DNA from 4 places in the Piscibacillus sp. B03 genome. Region 1 is predicted to be linked to each of the others. Evidence: riboswitches for the same ligand, from Rfam matches in the RefSeq annotation. Region 1 holds a riboswitch; each other region holds the start of a gene.
The links. A riboswitch is a leader RNA that binds a small molecule or an ion and turns the genes downstream of it on or off. The one in region 1 is predicted to bind S-adenosylmethionine.

Region 1 (3,150 bases):
TGTTAAAGATAATGGAAACCTTCTAAAAGGTATTAACACGTTAGATGGTTATGTGACTTACAAAGCTGTTGCAGAAGCACATGGTTTAGATTACAAAGATTTAAGTGAATTATTGTAAACATAATTTCCTTCATTCGTGTAAAACTATAGACATAGATGAATGAAGGTGGTTAATCATGAAAAAATGGATTGTAAGAGCAATTAAATACGGTCCAATCTTATTTCCTTTTATCCAGAAAATAAAAAATAAGTTTGGTCGTAAAAAGAAAAAAGCGATTTAATATACAAGGGTTGAACTCAGAAGGCTGAGTTCAACCCTTTTTTTATTGAAAAGGTTCGATATCTTTGAAAAAAGGGTCGATAAATTAACGATTTTTACCCCGTCGACAAATTTCGTGGTCGATATCTTCTGAAAAGGGGTCGATAAATCAAAAATTGGGGTCGATAAATTAACCCCAAAGCTCTTTTGACAGTTCCACGACGTATTTTAACTTGTTCCATTGTTCTTCTTCCGTCAATTCGTTACCGTGATGAGTGGATGCGAACCCACACTGAGGACTTAAGCACAGTTGAGCTAGCGGGACATAGGCGGACGCTTCATGTACACGTCTGAAAACCTCATCGCGATCTTCTAATTCACCTGATTTAGAGGTCACTAAACCTAATACAACCTTGGGACCGTCCTTAGGTATATGTTTTAATGGTTCGAATCCTCCAGAGCGTTCATCGTCATATTCTAAAAAGAATCCATCGACTTTCTCGTTGGCTAATAATGTTGGTGCAATAATATCGTAGCCTCCAGAAAATGCCCAAGTAGATCGGTAATTACCACGACATAAATGAGTTGTCACATAAAGGTCCTCAGGTTTGTTTTCTAAACTGCCATTAACGACTCTTAAAGCTAAATCAATGAGGTACTCCCTAGTATATTTGCCATCATTAAATGGAATATCAGGTGCAGATAATCCTGCAATATACACATCATCTAACTGAAGGTACCTAACACCAGCGTCATAAAAAGCTTGGATGGCTTCTTGGTAAGCTTTAATAACGTCTTGAGCAAAATCTTCAATGTCAGGATAAATGTCTTCGTTTTGTATGCCTGCATTGAAAAATTGGTTTGGACTAGGAATGGTTTGCTTAGCCACTGCACGTCCATCTACTATTTCATTTAATTCCTTAAAGTCTTTTAGAAAAGGGTGTTTGGAGTTAAACGTAATCTTGCCTGTATTGCGAACATCGTATCGCTCAGTCTCAACTCCATCTGCAAACTGGTATCCCTTTTTTGGAACATAACCTTCAATGCCATTAAAGTGCTCCATAAAATCTAAGTGAAACCACGTTCTTCTAAACTCCCCGTCAGTTACGACGTCTAATCCAATTTCAATTTGTCGATCAACCACACGTTTAATTTCCTCGTTTTCAACCTTTCTTAAATCTACAGCTTTAATCTCTCTTCGATTAAATTGTTTTCTTGCCTTATGTAGCCGTTCTGGACGAAGTAGACTACCTACATGATCAGCTTTAAATGGAATTGTTCTAGTTGTTGTTGTCATCGTAATCCCTCACTTTTAATTAATAAAAAAAGCCCCTTCAATAAGAAGAGGCTGATTCACAAGTTTACTCTTCTTATCTTCAAGCATTCGCTACTGGAATTAGCACAGTGTTTTAAGAAAACCTGTTGCTGAAGCTTCGCAGGGCCAGTCCCTCCACTTCTCTAGATAAGAGGCTTATTAAATTATTTAATACTTATCATACTTTTCTTAGAAAACTCTGTCAATAAAAATCTTATAATTAATTTTTATACAAACTATTGAATTTTTATGCATAAATATGTATGATTATTAATCGTAAACCCATTGCATAGGAGGAGTAACATGTCATCCATTAGTTTTAAACAACAGGTTGAAAATATAGGTGATTTCCTTGCGCCTGGTATGGCAAAAGACCATCCGAATTTGCCAGTAAAGAAGGCGGAGGGTTGCTATTATTACGGATTGGAACATGAAAAGTATTTGGATTTCACATCTGGTATTGCAGTTGAGAATGTCGGCCATCGACATCCTAAAGTTGTACAGGCCATTAAAGATAGTGCAGATCATCTAGTACATGGTCCGTCTGGTGTGATTATTTATGATTCAATTTTGGAACTAGCAAAAAAGTTACAAGAAATTTTACCAGACCCATTGGATAACTTCTTCTTTAATAACAGTGGAACGGAAGCGGTTGAAGGGGCTATTAAATTAGCTAAGTATACTACACAAAGACCTTATGTCATTTCATTTACTGGTTGTTTTCACGGTCGATCTGTTGGTGCATTAAGTGTTTCAACCTCAAAGAGTAAGTACCGTAAGCACATGCAACCATCATGGTTAACGTATCAACTACCATATGCAAACCCTGCAGATTGTCCAGAAGGTGAAGATCCTGATGAGTATTTTGCTAAGAAACTTGAGAAAGATGCTGAACAATTATTCAAGCACCAAGTTGAACCAGACGAAGTTGCCTGTATGATTGTGGAGCCTGTATTAGGTGAAGGGGGATATGTCGTTCCACCTCATTCTTGGCTTAAGAAAATGCGTGAAATATGTGATCAGCATGGTATTTTATTAATTTTTGACGAAGTTCAAACGGGCTTTGGGCGTACTGGGAATTGGTTTGCATCTCAAACCTTTGACGTTGTGCCAGATATTATGGCCATTGCAAAAGGCATTGCTGCCGGTATGCCATTAAGTGCCACGGTTGCATCAAAAGAATTAATGCAAAAGTGGCCATTAGGTGCTCACGCAACTACTTTCGGGGGAAACCCTATTGCTTGTTCCGCAGCGATTGCTTCGATCAATGTCATTCATGAGGAGAACTTGCTAGATCACACTCAAGAAGTAGGGCAATACGCATTTAGTCAGTTAAAACAATTACAAGAAAAGCATTCGTCTATTAAAGATATTCGTGGAATTGGCTTAATGATTGGCATTGAACTTGAAGACCCAAATGGGCAAATAAGTGCTGGTGACTTAGTCATGAAAGTGTTAGATCAATGTTTAGGTAAAGGTGTTTTATTTTATCTATGTGGCAATGAAGGGGAAGTACTTCGTATGATTCCGCCTTTAGTCGTTTCAAAAGAGCAAATTGATGAAGGCTTAAATGTTT
Region 2 (3,150 bases), on a different contig from region 1:
TAAGAAAATCCAAAAAATCTTAGACGATGAAGACGTCTTCATACTATGCACATTTGGAACATTAGGCATTGATGCGTTAGAAGAGTTAGTTGACGACTATCATTTATTCGATCGTGATGTTTTTATATTTACTGACACAGATGAACCTGGGGAAAAACTAAGAAAAATGTTAAACCAAGAGTTATCTCATGCGGAAAATATATATATCGATAAAAAATATCGAGAGGTTGAGGATGCTCCTGAGCATGTGTTAGCATCTTTATTGCTATCAGCTAATATGAGAGTTAAAGTGGAGTACTTGAAAGGATTTTAACAGTGATCGAAATCAATCAAAAGCAAGCCTATTTTCTAACACAAAAAAAGGACTATCACATCATTTTTGTGAATAGTCCTTTTTGTGGCACATGCAAGGTAGCCAGGCGCATGTTGGAATACATAGAAGAAACGTTAGGCAAAGAAATCTTCTACGAATTGAATGTAACACTAGCACCTAATTGGGTTCAGGAACATGAAGTTACCAGTGTTCCGTGTTTAATGGTTTTTAAAAAAGGCGATAATCTTGATCGTTTATATACATTCCATTCCGTTCCCTACCTGTTAAAAGAGATGGGGCCATACTTAGTTTAGAGCGCCTCACTTAGCTTATGAATGACTTCAACAAAGTCGGCTTGGTCACCAAAATGGCCGATGATTTCACCTTCACGGTTAATCACAACGGTCGTTGGGACGCCTGTACAATCATATAAGTCATAAATCTCACGCCCTCGATCTTTTAAGACAGGTTGTGTTAAAAATTGGTCTTGATATTTTAACGCTTCTTCATCACCATGTTCACGGTCTGTTACATTAATCGTAACCATTTCAAGCTCATCATTTCGAGATGTTTTGAAAAACTGTTCTTTTTTTGGAAGGTCACGGGCACAATCTGGGCACCATGATACCCAGAAGGTTAATACGACGACTTTTTCGCCAATGACATCTTCTAATCGAAATGTTTCGTCTGGATTATCTAAGTAAGGAAGTTCAAATAATGGTGCTTTCATGGTTGGATCATCCTTTTATAATTTTTTATTGACTTGTCTACATTACTATGCTAACATAATAATCATCGAAAATAACATAACTTAATTTCTTATCCAGAGAGGCGGAGGGACTGGCCCTGCGAAGCCCGGCAACCATTAGGATTTTTCCTAACAGGTGCTAATTCCAGCAATGAGGTTGATCATTGCAAGATAAGGAAAGTGACGACGTATTCGACTCTTTTCTTGTGCTTGCAAGAAAAGAGTTTTTTAATTATTTTAGAAACGATCTGCCAAGATTTTTCACTAAAACGATTGATTTATAAAAATATACAAATAATAACTCTTATCCAGAGAGGTGGAGGGACTGGCCCGACGAAGCCCAGCAACCATCAGGTCAAACCTGACAGGTGCTAATTCCTGCAAAGCGCAAAGCTTTGAGAGATGAGAGAACGGATTGTACCTTTCTGTTCTCTTGTGAATGGAAAGGTATTTTTATTAGTTAAATCATTAATGATTAAAAGGGTTAAAGGGAGATTTATATATGATTACAATCAAAGGATTGTCAAAAGTTTTTAAAACAAAACACCAAGAAGTTAAAGCTGTCGATGATGTTTCAATAAACATTAATAAGGGTGAAATATTCGGGGTTATCGGTTACAGTGGTGCGGGGAAAAGTACATTTATCCGCTTAATCAATCGACTTGAAGAGCCAACAAGTGGTGATGTGGTGATTAATAATACGAACATTACTGACTTAAGCATTGGAAAGTTGCGTCGCGAACGCCAAAAGGTCGGCATGATCTTCCAGCATTTCAACTTACTATGGTCGAGAACGGTTTTTGAAAATATTGCATTTCCTCTTGAAATTGCAGGTATACCGAAAGCAGAACGTCGTGAGAAAGTGCTCGAGCTTATTGAACTTGTTGGATTAAAAGGGCGAGAAAATTCCTACCCTTCTCAACTAAGTGGTGGACAGAAGCAACGTGTTGGAATCGCCCGTGCTTTAGCAAACGACCCTGATGTCCTACTTTGTGATGAAGCAACGTCAGCTTTAGACCCTGAGACAACAGACGATATTTTGGACTTGCTCGTTTCGATTAATAAAAAGCTTAACTTAACGATCATCATGATTACACACGAAATGCATGTCATTCAGAAGATTTGTCATCGCGTGGCTGTAATGGATCAAGGAAAGGTTGTTGAACAAGGGGATGTCTTAAACGTTTTCGTCAAACCACAATCAAAGACGGCAAAACGTTTTGTGCAACAGCTCAGTCCTCTAGAGCATCTACAAGGAGACTTAAAGCGTTTCATTACAAATGACCCGAATACAGAAGTGGTCAAACTCCACTTTATCGGAAATGATGCTAAACGCGCTTTAATCTCTGATGTTATAAGAAAGTTCTCTGTCGACATCAACATATTACAAGGTTCTATATCACCTACTCAAGAAGGGGCTTACGGTACGCTATATGTTGAAATAAGCGGTGAAGAGAAATTAATCACCGAAACGATCGACTACATTCAGTCATCAGGTGTGGAAGTCGAGGTGATTCAAGATGTTAAATGAGTTATTCCCGAATTTAAAAATGGAAGAGATGTGGGTGGCAACCTATGAAACGTTATACATGACGGTGATTTCAGTCATAGGCACGATCATTCTTGGAATCTTATTAGGTTTATTATTATTTTTAACAGAAAAAGGAAACCTTTGGCAGAACTATTTGTTAAATATAATCACAGCCTCGGCTGTTAACATATTCCGAGCCATCCCATTTATCATATTAATTCTATTGTTATTCCCTTTTACTGATTTTTTAATGGGAACGATTAGGGGGCCAAAAGCGGCGTTACCGGCACTAATTATTGGCGCGGCACCATTCTATGCTAGGCTAGTCGAAATTGCTTTTAAAGAAGTTGATAAAGGTGTCATTGAAGCAGCCAAATCAATGGGTGCTAAAACTCATACGATCATTTTTAAAGTACTGCTACCTGAGTCAATGCCAGCCTTAATCTCAGGAATTACGGTTACAGCTATTGCATTAATCAGTTATACGGCAATGGCAGGTGTCATTGGAGCTGGAGGATTAGGTGACCTAGCTTATATGAAAGGGTTCCAACGTAGAGA
Region 3 (3,150 bases), on a different contig from region 1:
GCTTCGACAACTCCATTGTTCACCTCTAGCAAGCTACTTTCTACAAGTCTAGCTACAAACGGAGCAGCGAAGAAGACGAGTGGTACCACTGCCGCAGCTGTACCAATTGACGTTCCCACGATGAACCTAGTGATCGGTAAAATGGCAACCAGTAAAATAATAAACGGAATCGAGCGGAATATATTCACGATCACGTTTAGTACGTTGAAGATTGCACCATTTTCCATTAAACCATGCTCACGAGTCGCGACTAAAGCAACGCCTAAAGGGATTCCGATTAGACATGCTAACGCCAATGAGATAAACACCATTAACAGCGTTTCATTCGTTGCTTCAATAATTCTTGGCATCATTTCTACAATGTTAACGTCCATCTGCCTTCACCTCCTGGATGATTACTTGTTTCTTGATGTGTTCTAAAGCTCTTTGGATTTCCCGATCATCACCTTGAAACTCGACGATTAAGTTTCCAAACGGTGTTTCTTGAAGTTCTGTAATTTGTCCGTACAACACGTTCACTTCAACGTTAAACTCCTTCGCCACACCTGATAAGACGGGTTGACTTGCCGAACCATCTGTAAAGGTAACACGATAGATGTGGCGCGTTTCTACTTCTTTTAAGATAGAAGCCGGAATTTCGTCGTTCATGACGGTTTGGACGAATTTCTGTGTCGTTTGGTGTTGTGGTTGTGAGAAAAGGTCAAAAATGGAACCTGACTCCACGACTTTTCCATCCTCCATGACGGCCACTCGGTCACAAATCTCTTTAATGACATTCATTTCATGAGTGATCATAAGAATCGTGATATTGTACTCGTCGCGGACCTTTTTTAATAGCTTCAATATAGACTTCGTCGTTTCAGGGTCAAGTGCTGAAGTCGCTTCATCACAAAGCAAAATGCTAGGTGAAGTCGCAAGGGCCCTCGCGATTCCGACACGTTGTTTTTGCCCGCCTGACAATTGGTCTGGGTAGTGGTTGGCTCTGTCACTTAATCCGACAAACTCAAGAATCTCATTGACACGGTCTTTCACTTTCCGCTTTGGCATTCCAGCTAACGCTAATGGAAAAGCCACGTTGTGAAAAACGGTCTTCGTCTCAAGTAAGTTAAAGTGCTGAAAAATCATCCCGATTCCACGTCTAATATTTCGTAACTCATTGGTGGATACTTGCGACATATCCTGACCATCAATGAGCACTTTTCCAGCCGTTGGACGCTCCAACTGATTTACGAGTCGTACCAACGTACTTTTACCGGCACCACTAAAGCCAATAACCCCAAAGATTTCACCTTTTTGAATTTCTAAATCAACTTGATCAACCGCTTTAAACGATGTTCCTTCATGCTCGAATGACTTTGTTACTTGATCAAAGCGAATCATCTATGTTCCTCCTAAACAAAAAACCCTCTCTCCTTATCCAAAAAAGAATAAGAAGAGAGGGTTGCATTCGTGTATGTATCCCAACTCTTCTTATCTTTCAAACATCAAACATGTTTGCTGGACTTGGCACAGTGTCTGATTGTCACCAGACCCGCTGCCGAGGTTTCAAAGGGCCAGTCCCTCCACCTCTCGAGATAAGAAGATTATATTTCGGTTTTCGTTATTAATTTGTGATGTTTTCCATCATAATCTGAAATTTAGTCATTGTCAATGTTTTTTAAATAATTTATGTTGAAGCTTTTTCGCGTGGGCGAAAAAGCTCCCGTCTTATAGTTCTGTTGGAGGTTTTTGCTTGTGCAAAAGCCTTCCTTTTTGGCGATGGTCCACCAACAACATAGTTATTGACCCCATTTGTTGATTTATCGACCCCATTTCATAAAATATCGACCACGAAATTTGTCGACTCGGTAAAAATCATCGTTTTATCGACCCCTAAACTCGTTTTATCGACCTTTTTCATTAAAAAACTCCGCACTTGGCGGAGTTTAAACTAATATTTATTTTTTAGCCAGATAATCCACAATCCCCATGGCGCAAACCTTTAAATCCAGATTTAAATACTTATAGACGGTATGATTACTAGGAATATTTTGTTCAACTAAATGAGTGGTCACAAGGCTTTGGAGTCCTTCCGCAACTGATGCCGTTTTTATTTCAAAAGAAGCTTCTGGTTGTTTTTCAACAACCTTCTCTCCTACTTCAACAAAACGTGGTAACCAGAAACGAATCTGCTCATAAACATGTTTCGGATCACGAGATCGACCGTAGTGACCAAAATATATCTGTTCGACAGCCAGGCTTTCAATTTTCTCAAGTGATTGAATCATTGCATCTGGATCGAATTGGTTCGGTGATGTTGATGGCAGCACGAAGTTCAACCCTTCTGCTTGCGGATAGTGAACTCCAATTGTATCACCTGTAAAAATGCCGTTACTCAACGAATCGTGAATACTGAAATGGTGCTTGGCATGACCTGGTGAATCATAAAAAGTTAACACTCGGTTACCAATGTTGAGTGTTTCACCATCGTCCATATCAACTAAACGGTCTTCTGGGACCGGTACAATCGGGTCGAACAACTCATCAAATTGTTCACCGTACACGGCTTTAGCACCCGCAATTAATTTTGTTGGATCAGTTAAATGGCGCTTTCCTTTAGGATGAACATACACCTTCGCATTTGGACAATGTTTTAAAAATAGACCAACGCCACCAGCATGATCCAAGTGAATATGTGTCACGATAATATGCTTAACGTCCTTAGGGTCAATATCCAAATCTTTCAACCCTTCAAGCAAATACGGAACTGACGGACTCGCACTCGTCTCAACAATCGTCAGTTCATCTGAGTGCAGTACATACGCACCTGTCCGCTCTGGCATTCCTAAGTCATACAAATCTATTAATGTCATGTCATTTCCTAAATCAATTGGCTGTGTCATAGCAACCTCCTGTTTGAGTATTCTCCCTAACTTACTTCTATTTATTTATTAAAAATACCTTCTTTTAGGAGTTCAATAACTTCCAAATAAATGTATAAAAGGGAACCCTACTGACTCAATTAATATTTTACAAGACTATATAACTAAATTAGCGTCTCTTATAAGTTAATTAGTTGAAGCACCTAGCGTTGAGCCATTAAACTAAATTAATAAAAAATTATGAAAAGGAGTGATCGTATGGCTACAGAACGTCAGGCGTTTTTCGAGA
Region 4 (3,150 bases), on a different contig from region 1:
TACGATTTGCGCAATGAAGACCTCGTTCTTTTAAAAAGTAAGCTAAGTTTAGCCAATAATGACCCGTTGGTTCCATGCCCACAAGATAGAACGGTTTAATTCATGTGATAAGGATTCGATCCATTGGACGAATCCATTGAATCCCTCTAGTGTGTTATGGAATACGAATCGTTTGGTTAAATCGATTCCTCGATCATCAATAGCACGCGCAACGTGCTTGTGTTTGGCGATATCAACGCCGATAATAATTGTGTTTTCCGTGATTTGCATTAATCGTTTGTTTTGTGTAAAATCCATTTTGAGTCCTCCTTCGGTATTTTCGAGGTCATTGTTTCGTGACGTGACACTCTCTATACTACCAAGGAGGGCTTTTTTTGTGTAACTCCAAATAACCTCATCTAGGGTCAATTTTTCTTATTACAGGAATGCTCCTTATAAAGTCATTTTTGTTTTCATTATAAAGACGTTTATAAGGTAAGTTTTGTCACGATTTGTTTTAATTATTAATATATTTTTTTAATTCATCTACGCGATCAGTATATTCCCATGTAAAATCTTCATCATTTCGTCCAAAATGACCATAGGCAGCAGTCTTTTTATAGATTGGTCTTCTTAAATCTAACATTTTAATAATACCTGCTGGACGAAGGTCAAATGTTTCACGAATCGCTTCTACGATTTTAGCTTCTTTAACTTTTCCAGTACCAAATGTGTTTACTGAAATAGATACAGGTTGTGCAACACCAATAGCATAGGCTAGCTGCACTTCACATGCATCTGCTAAACCAGCTGCCACTATGTTTTTTGCCACGTAACGTGCCGCATAAGCAGCTGATCGGTCTACTTTCGTAGCATCCTTACCACTGAAGGCACCGCCACCGTGTCTAGCATATCCGCCGTACGTATCAACGATAATTTTACGACCTGTCAACCCAGCATCGCCTTGTGGCCCACCGATGACAAATCGACCTGTTGGGTTAATAAGGTACTTCGTTTTGTCATCAATTAAGTCAGACGGCACAACTGGTCGAATGACTTTTTCAATTAAATCATCATTAATTTGTTGTAATGTAATTTCAGGATGGTGTTGAGTTGAGATCACAATTGTATCCACTCGTTCAGGTTGTCCATCATCATCGTACTCTACTGTCACCTGAGTCTTACCATCGGGACGTAAGTAATCTAACTCACCAGACTTACGAACGTCACTTAAACGTTTCGAAAGCTTATGTGATAACGAGATTGGTAATGGCATCAGTTCCTCAGTTTCGTTAGACGCATAACCGAACATTAACCCTTGGTCACCTGCACCAATCGCTTCAATCTCTTCATCTGTCATGCTACCTTCACGCTTCTCGTATGCCTCGTTAACACCTTGTGCAATATCAGGTGATTGTTCGTCAATGGATGTCAGCACTGAGCATGTCTCAGCGTCGAAGCCATATTTAGCACGTGTGTAACCAATGTCTTTAATCGTTTCGCGAACGATTGCTGGAATGTCTACGTAAGTTGTCGTTGAGATTTCACCCGTTACTAATACTAAGCCCGTTGTGACTGTCGTTTCACAAGCCACCCTTGCATTTGGATCTTCCTTTAAAATTTCATCTAAAATTGCATCCGAGATTTGATCACAAATTTTATCCGGATGGCCTTCCGTTACGGATTCGGAAGTAAATAGTCGACGTTGATGTGTCATAAAATCGTTTCCTCCTCGATTTGGATCTTCAACGGCTCTCTTATGTGTGAAAAGCTATATTAACTTCATTGATATTTTACCCAAAACACAGAAAAAACCTTTCCACAATTATGAGGAAAGGTTCATTACGCATGGCCTTTCACTCTTATCGTTCAAGGGATCTTCCCCTTGCATCAGGTTAGCACCTGTCACATATGTGATGGTTGCTGAGTTTCATAGGGCCTGCACCCTCCACTGCTCTTGATAAGAGACGTACCGTTCTGATTTATCATAACTTGAAACCACACGAGTGTCAATGGATATTGACCCAACTTCACGCCCTCGCATAATTTATAAGACTTGGATTTTAATATTAATTTTTGTCATATTAAAGGGACAATAAATATAATTTTGCAGCCTTTAACACATAAAAGTTAAAAACAGTTCAAAAAACTATAATCTTATCACTATGACAGGCTTACATTTTAATTTATAATAAAGAACGGCATTAAGAAAAATTATGAAAAATTATTCAATTAGTATGGTTTATTAAAATAAATGTGTTATACTATTAATCAAATAAACTTATTAATTATGAATAATTTTGTATTGAAAAGGATGGTTAGGTGTGAAAACTATGAATGTTCAAGCGTCTGTATCTCAGCTTAATCAACATAAAAATAATCAGGCGAATTTACCAATCGCCAGTTTAGTAGAACGTATTTTATCTAGAGAAGAAGGTATGTTAACGTCAACTGGTGCTGTTCGTGCCACGACTGGAAAGTATACAGGACGTTCGCCAAAAGATAAATTTATTGTGGAAGATGAAGAAACAAAGGATAAAGTGGATTGGGGTTCAGTTAACCAACCAATCAGCGAAGATATTTTCTTAAATCTATTTAATAAGGTAACAGATTACTTATCTGAACGAGATGAGATCTTTACGTTTGATGGTTTTGCAGGTGCTGATGAAAAGTACCGCTTACCAATCCAAGTAGTAACTGAGTTTGCATGGCATAATCTATTTGCGAATCAGTTATTTATTCGTCCAACCGATGAAGAATTAGCTAACCACAATGCAGAGTTCACAGTAGTATCGGCTCCACACTTCAAAGCTAATCCTGAAGTAGACGGAACGAACTCTGAAGCATTTGTGATAGTATCATTCAAACACCGCATCGTGTTAATTGGTGGTACGGAGTATGCTGGAGAAATTAAGAAATCAATTTTCTCAGTTATGAACTATATGCTTCCAACGAAACAAGATGTTCTACCAATGCACTGCTCAGCGAATGTTGGTGGAGAAGGCGATGTGGCATTATTCTTCGGACTTTCCGGCACAGGTAAAACAACATTATCAGCTGATCCAAACCGTCGTTTAATCGGTGATGATGAGCATGCTTGGTCGCAAAACGGAATCTTCAACATTGAAGGTGGCTGTTATGCAAAATGTGTAAACCTTTCAGAAGAAAAAG

Region 2: linked by a shared signal. The riboswitch ahead of ACTWQB_RS11560 (methionine ABC transporter ATP-binding protein) and the one ahead of ACTWQB_RS01720 (5-methyltetrahydropteroyltriglutamate--homocysteine S-methyltransferase) in region 1 are both predicted to bind S-adenosylmethionine.
Region 3: linked by a shared signal. The riboswitch ahead of ACTWQB_RS01170 (methionine ABC transporter ATP-binding protein) and the one ahead of ACTWQB_RS01720 (5-methyltetrahydropteroyltriglutamate--homocysteine S-methyltransferase) in region 1 are both predicted to bind S-adenosylmethionine.
Region 4: linked by a shared signal. The riboswitch ahead of metK (methionine adenosyltransferase) and the one ahead of ACTWQB_RS01720 (5-methyltetrahydropteroyltriglutamate--homocysteine S-methyltransferase) in region 1 are both predicted to bind S-adenosylmethionine.

Annotation. Positions count from the first base shown of each region.
Region 1 covers NZ_JBQQCO010000002.1:16,758-19,907, forward strand. The annotation lists gene ald (alanine dehydrogenase) at 1-118, shown strand, start outside; gene ACTWQB_RS01720 (5-methyltetrahydropteroyltriglutamate--homocysteine S-methyltransferase) at 450-1,556, opposite strand; SAM riboswitch class I at 1,627-1,728, opposite strand; gene ACTWQB_RS01725 (aspartate aminotransferase family protein) at 1,878-3,150, shown strand, end outside.
Region 2 covers NZ_JBQQCO010000016.1:26,149-29,298, reverse strand. The annotation lists gene ACTWQB_RS11575 (toprim domain-containing protein) at 1-313, shown strand, start outside; gene ACTWQB_RS11570 (thioredoxin family protein) at 316-627, shown strand; gene ACTWQB_RS11565 (TlpA disulfide reductase family protein) at 624-1,043, opposite strand; SAM riboswitch class I at 1,130-1,239, shown strand; SAM riboswitch class I at 1,363-1,470, shown strand; gene ACTWQB_RS11560 (methionine ABC transporter ATP-binding protein) at 1,564-2,592, shown strand; gene ACTWQB_RS11555 (methionine ABC transporter permease) at 2,582-3,150, shown strand, end outside.
Region 3 covers NZ_JBQQCO010000001.1:212,349-215,498, forward strand. The annotation lists gene ACTWQB_RS01165 (methionine ABC transporter permease) at 1-374, opposite strand, end outside; gene ACTWQB_RS01170 (methionine ABC transporter ATP-binding protein) at 364-1,380, opposite strand; SAM riboswitch class I at 1,468-1,581, opposite strand; gene ACTWQB_RS01175 (MBL fold metallo-hydrolase) at 1,938-2,882, opposite strand; gene ACTWQB_RS01180 (nuclear transport factor 2 family protein) at 3,120-3,150, shown strand, end outside.
Region 4 covers NZ_JBQQCO010000014.1:13,386-16,535, forward strand. The annotation lists partial or broken gene ACTWQB_RS10495 (IS110 family transposase) at 1-297, opposite strand, end outside; gene metK (methionine adenosyltransferase) at 497-1,696, opposite strand; SAM riboswitch class I at 1,839-1,946, opposite strand; gene pckA (phosphoenolpyruvate carboxykinase (ATP)) at 2,313-3,150, shown strand, end outside.